2 regions of the Rhizobium sp. BK538 genome follow, and region 2 is predicted to be linked to the other one. Evidence: riboswitches for the same ligand, from Rfam matches in the RefSeq annotation. Region 2 holds a riboswitch; the other holds the start of a gene.
What was found. A riboswitch is a leader RNA that binds a small molecule or an ion and turns the genes downstream of it on or off. The one in region 2 is predicted to bind S-adenosylmethionine.
Positions count from the first base shown of each region.

Region 1: it holds a riboswitch for S-adenosylmethionine, as region 2 does, so the genes downstream of both, FHX09_RS14760 (O-succinylhomoserine sulfhydrylase) here and metA (homoserine O-succinyltransferase) in region 2, are expected to answer to the same signal.

Region 1 covers NZ_JACIFT010000010.1:207,720-213,362, forward strand. Annotated here, with positions in the region: gene FHX09_RS14750 (cellulose synthase catalytic subunit) at 1-1,999, shown strand, start outside; gene FHX09_RS14755 (2'-deoxycytidine 5'-triphosphate deaminase) at 2,018-3,112, opposite strand; SAM riboswitch at 3,185-3,263, shown strand; gene FHX09_RS14760 (O-succinylhomoserine sulfhydrylase) at 3,308-4,492, shown strand; gene apaG (Co2+/Mg2+ efflux protein ApaG) at 4,694-5,086, shown strand; gene FHX09_RS14770 (Hsp33 family molecular chaperone) at 5,087-5,643, opposite strand, start outside.
Region 2 covers NZ_JACIFT010000007.1:198,541-204,183, forward strand. Annotated here, with positions in the region: gene FHX09_RS10935 (ABC transporter ATP-binding protein/permease) at 1-874, opposite strand, end outside; SAM riboswitch at 1,026-1,103, shown strand; gene metA (homoserine O-succinyltransferase) at 1,139-2,062, shown strand; gene FHX09_RS10945 (aldose epimerase family protein) at 2,156-3,178, shown strand; gene FHX09_RS10950 (GntR family transcriptional regulator) at 3,292-4,065, shown strand; gene FHX09_RS10955 (SIS domain-containing protein) at 4,062-5,093, shown strand; gene nagA (N-acetylglucosamine-6-phosphate deacetylase) at 5,093-5,643, shown strand, end outside.

The DNA.
Region 1 (5,643 bases), on a different contig from region 2:
AACCTTGCCGGACTTCGAATGGAGCGCCTATGCCATCTGGCCAAGGATTTATCTGTCCTTCGAGCTCGTCGTCATCTTCTACACGGTCTTGTCGATCGTCTTCTTTTTCCGTCGAACCGACCATCACGGCGCGGCCGACGCCAGCGAGGCACTGCTGGCAAGACTTGCGCGACAGCCTGCCGTGGACATTTTCATCTGCACCTACAACGAAGAGCTATCGATTCTGGAGCGAACAATTCTTGCGGCAAAGGCAATCGACTACAGCAATTTCACGGTCTGGGTGCTGGACGACGGACGGCGAGATTGGCTGGAGGACTACTGCGCAGAGGTCGGTGTCCGCTATCTCAGGCGCGCGGACAATGCCGGCGCCAAGGGCGGCAATATCAACAACGCCATACGACAAACAGCGAAGGAGACCAACGCGCCCTTTATTCTGATTCTCGATGCGGATTTCGCGCCGCAGCGTGCGCTTCTGAACCGTACGGTGGGCCAGTTCATCAATACGGACATCGGCGTTATTCAGACACCGCAGTTTTATTACAACGCCGACCCTGTCCAGCATAACCTTTTGGCCTCGAAAGCTTGGGTCGATGACCAACGTATCTTCTTCGATGTCATGCAGCCGTCAAAGGATGGCTGGGGGGCCGCTTTCTGTGTCGGGACGTCGTGCGTCGTGCGTCGGGACGCCTTGGCGATGATCGGTGGCATGCCACAGGAGACGGTAACCGAGGATATCCACTTGACCTATCGCCTGCTTCAGAAGGGACTGAAGACACGCTGGCTGAACGAGCGCCTGAGCGTCGGCCTATCGGCGGAAAGCCTCTCCGGCTACATTACGCAGCGCTGCCGCTGGTGCCTTGGCACAATCCAGGTAGCGCTTCTTCGCGATGGCCCCTTCCTCGGCAAGGGCTTCACCTTCGTTCAGAGGATGCACTACTTCCACGGTCTGCTTTTCTGGTTCTGCCGCCCATTCATCCTGCTGCTGATGGCAGCACCGCTGCTCTACTACTTCCTCGGCCTGCCGGCCATCCGCATGGAGCCCGAGGCCTTCTTCCTCTACGCGCTGCCGATGGTCGCCGGCATGTGGGCATTCCACGCATGGGTCTCGGGCGGACGCAGCCTGCCGCTCTTTACCGAAGTGTCGCAAATGGTGTCAGCCGTGCCGATCACCATCGCCCTCTTCCATGCGCTTCTCCATCCATTCGGTCGCCCCTTCAAAGTGACGGCCAAGGGTGAGGACCGCGGGCGCGTCGAAATCATTTACCCGATTGCCGGGACATTCCTTTGCGTCATCGTCCTGACCTTTGTTGGGATGCTGAATGGACCGTTGCTTGGAACCTATAATGACCTCGACGGCTTCAGCGTGGCATGGGGCATGGTCGTGATGGTTTACGCTTTCGTATCACTGCTCGTCTGCATCGAACTTCCGAGAGAAGCGCTGGACGACATCCAGTTTCCCCTGGATCGCCAAGGGCATGCTGCCAGTCGCGGCAGATCCTCGGCTTGCACCCTCGATACAATATCGATCCACAAGGCAAGGATAACCATGCAGGATGAGGCCGCCTTCGCCGAAATGCGATTGGGCGATATTTTGATCTTTACGCCGTTCGCAGACTTCGATGTTGCCGGCCAGGTGACCGCGATGGACAGGGCTCGATCAGGCGTGTCAGTGTCCATCGTCGGTATCAGGGACCGGCGGGATGCCTGGGAAATCAAGAAAACGCCGGAGGAGGTTCGCCAGAAGATGGTACAGCGGATCTTCAGTGAAATGCCGGAAGTCATGCCAAGGCGTGCGTATCCGCTCGCGGCCGGAAGAGGACTCTGGAAGCGTATGTTCGCGCGCCCATCGGTCCTTGTCGGCGATCTGGAACAGCACACGGTCACGGCCCGAACTCAGCAGGGCTCAAGACGATCCTACAGGCCGCCTCCCTTCATCACACGTCGGACACCGCTCTTGCAAATCGGCAACAGGAACGTTGCCCCACCCCTGGCCGAATAATAGCGAACGCCAGGACGCTCAGATGCGGAAGTGCTTCGAGAGCTTCAGGCCCTGGGCTTGATAATTGGAGCCGAGGCCGGAGCCGTAGAGGCTTTCTGGGTGTTCCTGCATGTGTTCGTAGACCAGGCGGCCGACGATCTGGCCGTCCTCGAGGATGAAGGGGACCTCGTGGCTGCGGACCTCGAGCACGGCACGGCTGCCGCGGCCGCCGGCAGGTGCATGGCCGAAGCCGGGGTCGAAGAAGCCCGCATAGTGCACGCGGAATTCGCCGACCAGCGGATCGAAAGGAGTCATCTCGGCCGCATAATGCGGTGGCACATGGATGGCTTCGCGGGAGACCAGGATGTAAAACTCGTCCGGATCCAGGATCAGTTCGTTGCGGCCACGGCTATAGAGCGGCTCCCAGAAGTCATAGATGTCGTGTTGTGCTTTCTTGTCGACATCGACGACGGCGGTGTGGTGCTTGCCGCGGTAGCCGATCAGGCCGTCCTTGTCGCCGGCAAGGTCGATCGACAAGGCAATCCCGCCACCCGATACATTCGGCTGCTTGCTGGCAACCAGCGTTTCAGCATCGTGCAGCGCCAACAATTCGGGCTCGCCAAGCAAGGAGTGACCGACACGGAATCGGATCTGCGAGAGGCGCGAGCCGCGACGCACGACGATCGGGAAAGTGCGTGGGCTGATCTCGAGATAGAGGGGTCCAGAATAGCCGGTCGGGATCTTGTCGAACTCCTGGGCGTAGTCAGTGATGACGCGCGTGAAGATATCCAGTCGTCCCGTCGAGCTCTTCGGATTGGCCGAGGCCGACATATCGGCCGGCAGGTCGAGGCGCTCCATCAAGGGAACGATATAGACGCAGCCGGTTTCCAGCACGGCACCTTCGGAGAGGTCGACGACGTGAAGGCTCAGACGATCGAGCTTGTCGGACACGAGATGGGATGGGCCTGGCATGAAGCTCGCGCGAACGCGAAAAGCCTTGGCGCCGAGCCTGAGGTCAAGGCTTGCCGGCTGGATCTGGTCGTGATCCAAATCACGCTCGGAGCTGAGGCGCCCAGCCTCAAAAAGCGCGGCAATCGCGCGATCTGCCAAAATTCCTGTTACGCGAGCCATCATGCCCCATCCATATTTGTCGCAAACAAAACCAAACTCAAGGAATTGACGCAAGCATAGAACGGCAGTATTGCAGCTTTATCCCGTGGTGATTTGGCCGGTCGGCTTGCAGCCACGTTAAACAAGTGGCTAAAAGGACCGGGTGCAAAACCGGTCTGCTTTCGCGGCCGGTTTTTTGTTGTTTGAAAGTGGTGATTCATGAGCAAGACCTGGCGCCCGGCAACCCAACTCGTCCACGACGGTTCGCTGCGCTCGCAATATGGCGAGACCTCCGAAGCAATCTACCTCACGCAGGGCTTCGTCTATGAAAGCGCGGAAGCGGCAGAAGCACGCTTCAAGGGCGAGACAGAAGGCTATATCTACGCCCGTTACGGCAGCCCGACAAACGACATGTTCGAAAAGCGCATGTGCGCACTCGAAGGCGCCGAAGAAGCCCGCGCTACGGCATCCGGCATGGCAGCCGTTACCGCCGCAATCCTCTGCCAGGTGAAGGCCGGCGACCACATCGTTGCCGCCCGCGCGCTCTTCGGCTCGTGCCGCTGGGTCGTCGAGACGCTGGCGCCGAAATACGGTGTCGAGTGTACGCTGGTCGACGGCCGCTATCTGGAGAACTGGGAAAAGGCGATCCGCCCGAACACCAAGGTGTTCTTCCTGGAGAGCCCGACCAACCCGACGCTCGAGGTGATCGATATCGCCGGCGTCGCGAAGCTCGCCAACCAGATCGGCGCCAAGGTCGTCGTCGACAACGTCTTTGCGACCCCGATTTTCCAGAAGCCGCTTGAACTCGGCGCCCATATCGTCGTCTATTCGGCCACCAAGCACATCGACGGGCAAGGCCGCAGCCTCGGCGGCGTGATCCTGTCCGACCGGGAATGGATCAACGAGAACCTACAGGACTACTACCGTCACACCGGCCCGGCGATGTCGCCGTTCACAGCCTGGACGCTGCTGAAGGGGCTGGAGACCTTGCCGCTACGCGTCAAGCAGCAGACCGAAAATGCGTCGAAGATCGCCGACTTCCTGGCCAATCAGCCCAAGGTCGCCAAGGTCATCTATCCCGGCCGTAAGGACCATCCGCAGGCCGACATAGTCGCCAAGCAGATGAAGGGCGGCTCGACGCTCGTCGCCATCGAACTGAAGGGTGGCAAGGAAGCAGCCTTCGCGCTTCAGAACGCGCTTGATATCGTCAAGATCTCCAACAATCTGGGCGACGCCAAGAGCCTGATCACGCACCCGGCGACGACGACGCACAAGAACCTGACCGACGAAGCACGCGCTGAGCTCGGCATCTCCGGCGGCACCGTTCGTCTCTCCGCCGGCATCGAGGACACGGACGATCTGATCGAGGATTTCGCCCAGGCGCTCGCCAAAGTGAAGGCCTGATCGGCCCATATCGGCCGGGTCACCCTCCGATCCGGCCGACTACCATACGCGCTTCTGCCACACGCGAAACGGGCTAAAATTGGGCTTAGCGCGCGAAACCTCTTGCTATTGCAGGCATTAGGGAGGTGATCGCCTATCGGTTTATTGACGGATCGGCCGTCGTATAAGATACCGGTAACGTATGTTGACTATGGTGTAGGCATGTACCGCGCCCTTACACGAGACATTGAAGTCGTCGTCGAACCCTTTTATCTGGAGGAGCAATCCGATCCGGAGGACGATCGTTATGTCTGGGGCTACAAGATTGTCATCAGCAACAATTCCGACACGACCGTACGGCTAGTGAACCGCTACTGGAACATCACCGACCAGAACGGAATCGTCGATGAGGTGACGGGCGCCGGCGTTGTCGGCGAACAGCCGCGGCTTGCGCCGGGCGATACCTATGAGTATTCCTCGGGCTGCCCGCTGGATACGCCATCAGGGCTGATGTTCGGCCACTACCAGATGGAAACCGACGAAGGCGAGCTTTTCGATGTCGCAATACCCGCCTTCTCGCTGGATTCGCCAGGGCTGCTCAGAGTCCTGAACTGATCACCCAGCAGTCAGGGCCACCTCTTCCACTTCGAAGCGATAGGTCGTCGAGCAGAACTCGCAGGTGACCGAAATCGCGCCGTCTTCCTGGCTGGCATCGATTTCTTCGGCAGAGAAGCCCGTCAGCACGCCCTTGATCTTCTCGCGCGAACAGCTGCAGCGATCGAAGACCTCGCGCGGTTCGTAGACGCGAACGCCGCGCTCGTGGAACAGCCGGTAGAGCAGCCTCTCGGTGCCGACCTGCGGATCCGTCAACTCGTCGGCATCGATCGTGTCGACGAGCGAGCGGGCTTCCATCCAGGCATCGTCTTCCTTGTGGGAACCGCCGGCCGTGTCGCCGTCGCCGCCGTGAAGATCCGGCTGGCGCATGCGCTCCGGCGCTTCCGGCAGGAATTGGGCGACGAGACCCCCTGCCCGCCAGCGGTGACGCGGCTTGCCCGCTTCGTCGCGGTCGAAGAGCTCGGCAGCGGCAAGACGCACCCGCGTCGGGATCTGCTCCGATTGGCGAAAATAAGTGCCGGCAATCTCCTCGAGGGTGGCCCCGTCGAGCGCAACGA
Region 2 (5,643 bases):
ACACCCAGGTGAGGTTGACGTTGGCCATCGCCACCCGCTTGATGACGGCGAGCACCGCACTGATGTCGGTATTGATACGCTGCTGCTCATTCTCCTCGCCGCGTGCCACCGTGATCGCCGGCATGTTCTCGTTGGCATGCATCAGCGCAAAGCGAAGCTCCGCCTCCTTCGAGAAGCGATCCGCGTTGAGCTTCACAAGCTTGCGGCCCACCAGCTGGCTGAGAATGGATGCGGATGCCGCATAGAAGATTGCGGCCCAGACCATATAGCCTGGAATGGAAAAAGCGTGGGTGCCGAAGCGGAAGACAAAACCGCTGGACAAATCCCATAGCACGCCGATGAAACTGATGAGCAGGATCGTCGCCTGCACCAACCCGATCATCAGGCTCGTCGTGCTTTCCGCTAGGTTGCGGGCATCTTCGTGCAAACGCTGGTCGGGATTAACGCCGATGAGGCCGCTAGCCGAAAGCCGAAGCGCACGCTTGCGCTGGAGCCACTGGTTGACGAGATCGCGTGTCAGACCTTCGCGCATGTAGAGCGCGGTCATCTGGTTTAGCCACGCCTGCACGACGTTGAGCAGCAGCAGCATGCCTGCGATCAGCGCAAAGATCTTCAGCTGATGGAAGAAACCAGGCAGATCGCGCCGCGCGATGCTGTCATAAAAGGGCGCGTTCCACTGGTTGAGGATGACGGTCGCATAAGCAGTTGCGAGAATGATGGCAATCAGCGCAGTCGCGATCACCAGGACCCTTCCGCGCACGGAGGAATGCCAGAAGGCCGAGAACATGACCCTCAAGCGATAGCCCAGGCTCAGGTCGTATCCTACTCTGTCCCGCCCTTGAATGCTTGGCCTGCCTTCGAGGTCATCTGCCATTACGCGTCCCTAGCCATCATTCTACTTCAATAAACATGGTGATTCGCTGTGTCTACCAACAGATTCTAGCAGTCATTAACGCGGCAGTGACTTCATATCGATCCCACCCCTTCGTTTGAGCAATTGATTCGCGGCGCGAGTGACGCTATTTAAGACGCTCCGTGGTGATTTGGCCGGCCGGCTTGCAGCCACGTTAAAGAAGTTGCTAAAGGGCCGCGTGCGGACCGATAGCGATATATTCGTTGTTTTGATCGAGTGACCGCAATGCCCATCAAGATCCCCGATACCTTGCCTGCGTTTGAAACCCTGGTTCAGGAAGGCGTGCGCGTGATGACCGAGACGGTGGCTATCCGTCAGGACATCCGGCCGCTGCAGATAGGGCTTCTCAACCTCATGCCGAACAAGATCAAGACGGAATTGCAGATGGCCCGCTTGGTCGGCGCCTCTCCGTTGCAGGTCGAGCTTTCGCTCATCCGCGTGGGCAACCACAAAGCAAAGAACACCTCGGAAGACCATCTTCTCGCCTTCTACCAGACGTGGGAGGAAGTGAAGCACCGCAAATTCGATGGCTTCATCACTACCGGCGCGCCGATCGAGACGCTACCCTACGAGGACGTGAACTATTGGGGCGAAATGCAGCAGATTTTCGACTGGACGGAAACCAACGTCCATTCGTCGATGAACGTCTGCTGGGGCGCGATGGCCGCGATCTACCATTTCCACGGCGTTCCCAAGTATGAACTCAAGGAGAAGGCCTTCGGCGTCTACCGACACCGGAACCTGAAACCGTCGTCTGTCTACCTGAACGGTTTCTCGGACAACTTCGAGGTTCCTGTTTCGCGCTGGACAGAGGTCCGCCGCGACGACATCGAGAAGTCGGAAAGCCTGGAGATTCTGATGGAGTCCAGCGAAATGGGTGTCTGCCTCGTGCATGAACGGAAGGGCAAGCGGCTCTATATGTTCAATCACGTGGAATATGATTCAACGTCGCTTTCCGACGAATATTTCCGCGACGTGAATGCCGGCGTGCCGATCAAGATGCCGCACAACTACTTCCCGCACAACGATCCGTCGCTGACGCCGCAAAACCGCTGGCGCAGCCACGCGCACCTGTTGTTCGGCAACTGGATCAACGAGATCTACCAGACCACACCCTACGATCTCAACGATATCGGCAAGTGTGGCTGACAGCGTTTCTTTTTTTCGGCACACCCGTTGCGGTTTGCGGCAAATGGGGGCAGGTTCGCCGCCTCAATCGAAGATATATCAGGACGGTCAGTCATGACGGAAATGTTGAAGCGAGAAGTTTTCGGGCAGACCAAGTCGGGCGAAACTGTCTATCGCGTCGAGATCAAGGGCGGCGGGCTGACGGCCAAGATCATCAGCTGGGGTGCGGTCATACAGGATCTCCGTCTCGACGGCCATGATGCACCGCTCCTGCTTGGCTTTGACGATTTCGACAGCTATCCGGCGCATTCCTCCTACTTTGGCGCAACTCCCGGGCGCTGCGCCAACCGCATCGGCGATGGCAAATTCACGCTGGATGGCAAGAGCTATCAGCTTGATCTCAATGAGAACGGCGTGACTCACCTTCATGGAGGAAGCGACAACATCGCCAAGCAGAACTGGACGATCGTCGAGCACGATGTCGACCGTGTCGTGCTGAAGATCGTCGATCCGGATGGCCGCGCCGGTTATCCCGGCAACTGCACCATCCAGGCAACCTACTGGGTGCATGGAGACGGCGAACTCTCCGTGACCTACGAGTCGACCAGTGATCAACCGACGATCGCCAACGTTTGCCAGCACGCCTATTTCAACCTCGATGGCCGCGATGACGCGCTTGGCCACGACATCATGATCGCAGCCGACAGCTACCTCGTCACGAATGAACGGCAGATCCCGACCGGCGAGGCTCGACCCGTTGCCGGAACGGCCTTCGACTTCCGTCAGATGTCACCGATGAAGCGGTTCGAGGGTAGCGAACAGGCCCTCTACGATCACAATTTCTGCCTTTCCAACGAACGCACAGCAAAGCGCTCCGTCGCGCTTGCCCGAAGCCTGAATTCGGGCGTTTCGCTGGAAGTGCGCACGACCGAGCCTGGCGTGCAGTTCTATGCGGGCTTCAAGCTCAATGTGCCTGTCCCTGGCCTCGACGGGCGCAAGTACGGCCCGTTCGCCGGCTTCTGCCTGGAAACGCAAATCTGGCCGGATGCAATCAACCACGAGGGCTTTCCCGACGCGATCCTCCGCCCGGGCGAGGTACTGCGTCAGGAAACGGACTACATCTTCTCGAAGAGCTGACGCAAACAGATCGCCCCAACCGACAAACCCTCGCAGGCTACCTGCGAGGGTTTTTTTGTTCCGAAGTCATTTTCGACTTGCGATTGGTTCTAGATAGGTTCTATCTTCAGGGCATGGATAGAACCAGTCTGATCGCCGAACTGAACAGTCGAGGCCTGCGCGACGAGGCGCTCACAGGGCCGCTTTACAAGCGGTTGGCGCAGGCTCTGACGGGCCTGATCCAGGAGGGCCTGCTGAGACCTGGAACCGCGCTTCCCGGCGAGCGGGATCTTGCCGAGGCATTGAAGGTCGGACGCGTGACGGTCCGCACAGCTTATCGCGACCTGATGAACGCAGGCACACTTGAATCCCGGCATGGAAGCGGCACCTTCGTTTCCAGCAAGGTCGAACGCATGGAACAGTCGCTATGGCGGCTTTCTTCCTTCTCCGCCGACATGCGCTCACGCGGTCGCGCGCCTGCGGCTCGGATCTTGTCTCGAACCGTCAATACGCCATCTCCTGATGAAGCCTTTTTGCTTGGCCTCGGGCTTGATGAACCTGTGCTGCGCCTGGATCGTCTGCGTCTTGCCGACGGTCTGCCGCTTGCGATCGAACGTGCTGTCGTGCCGATTAAGTTCCTTGGAGAAAATGCCGGCGGAGAAGGATCTCTGTACGAGGCGCTCGCGGCGCGCGGCCACCGTCCCGTTCGAGCCCTCCAAAGGCTCACGGCTGTGACGCTCGATCCGTCGTCAGCGGCGGCGCTAGACGTGAAGGCGGGTGCGCCCGCCCTGCTGATCGAACGCGTCTCGCGCCTGGAGGACCAACGCGTCGTCGAATACACCCGTTCCCACTATCGTGGCGATGCATATGATTTTGTTGCAGAATTAAGAATCGGAGAAGACCTATGAGTGAAAGCCATTCGCTGATGTTGCAGGAAGCCGGCCAGTCGCCGGAGGTCGTCGCAACACTGCTTCAGAAAGAAAAGCCGGCCTTCGACGAAATTGCGAAGCTGTTTGCATCAGGCGCACCGACCATGGTGACGACGGCAGCGCGCGGGTCTTCCGACCATGCCGCGACCTTCTTCAAATACCTCTTCGAGATCACCTGTGGCGTGCCGGTTGCGTCGGTTGGCCCATCGATCGCGTCGGTCTATGGCGCGTCTCTACATCTGAAGGGCGGCATCCACTTCACGGTGTCGCAATCCGGCGCAAGCCCCGACATCATTGCCTTGCAGGATGCCGCAAAGCACGGTGGTGCGACGACGATTGCGGTCGTCAACGTCACCGATAGCCCGCTCGCCAAGCAGGCTGACATCGTTCTCGGCCTCAATGCAGGCCCGGAGAAGAGCGTAGCGGCGACCAAGTCCTTCATCGCCTCAGTCGCCGCGCTTTGCGGTGTCACGGCTGCCATCAGCGGCAAGCGCGATCTCCATACATCCTTGGAAAAGCTACCGGAAGCCCTCCAGGCGACCAGTGGGATTGATACGAAGGCAGCGGAGGATGTACTTTTCGAGGCCAGCTCGCTCTATACGGCCGGTCGCGGCCCCGCTTTCGCCATTGCGCTCGAGGCAGCTTTGAAAGCCAAGGAGACGGCCGGACTGCATGCAGAAGCCTTTTCGCTTGCCGAGCTGATGCATGGCCCGATGCGTCTTGTTCAGCCAGGCTTCCCGATCGTCGCCTTTACGCCTGATGATCCAGCATTCAGCAACAACGTCCAGGCGCTTGAGCGGCTGCGGAAGCTCGGCGCGACCACCGTGCCGTTCTCGGCCCAGCCGGTCTCTGGCATCAATCTGCAGGTGCCGACGACGGGCAGCGGCCTGCTCGACCCGCTCGTTTCCCTGCTCGTCTACTACCGCCTAATAGAGTCCGTTACGCGCCGCAAGGGCTTCGACCCTGACAAGCCAGCCAACCTGCTCAAGGTCACGGAGACGATGTGATGGTTCGCAAAATCTTCTCCGGCGCGCGGATCTTCGACGGTCAGCGCTTCCACGACGACAAGGCGCTCATAGTCTCGGACGGGCGTGTCGAGAGCATTGCGTCGACAAGCGAACTGCCAGAGGGCGAGCATACGCGCTTGGAAGGTGGCGTGCTTTCGGCAGGCTTCATCGATGCGCAGGTGAATGGCGGTGGCGGCCGAATGCTCAACGACGAGCCATCGGCAGCCTCCATGTACATGATTGCCGATGGTCATCGACCCTATGGCACGACTGCATTGCTGCCGACGCTGATCACCGATACGGCGGACGCGACCGCCGCGGCGATCGAGGCGGCCAAGGAGACCGTCAAGACGAACCGCGGCGTAGCTGGCCTCCATCTCGAAGGTCCGCATCTGGCGCCGGCCCGCAAGGGAGCCCACCTTGCTGAACTCATGCGGCCAGTCGAGGATAAGGACGTTAAAGCGTTCATTGCGGCCAAGGAAGCGATCGGCACACTGCTGGTAACGATGGCGGCCGAACAGGTCACCGCAAAACAGGTACGCGAACTCAG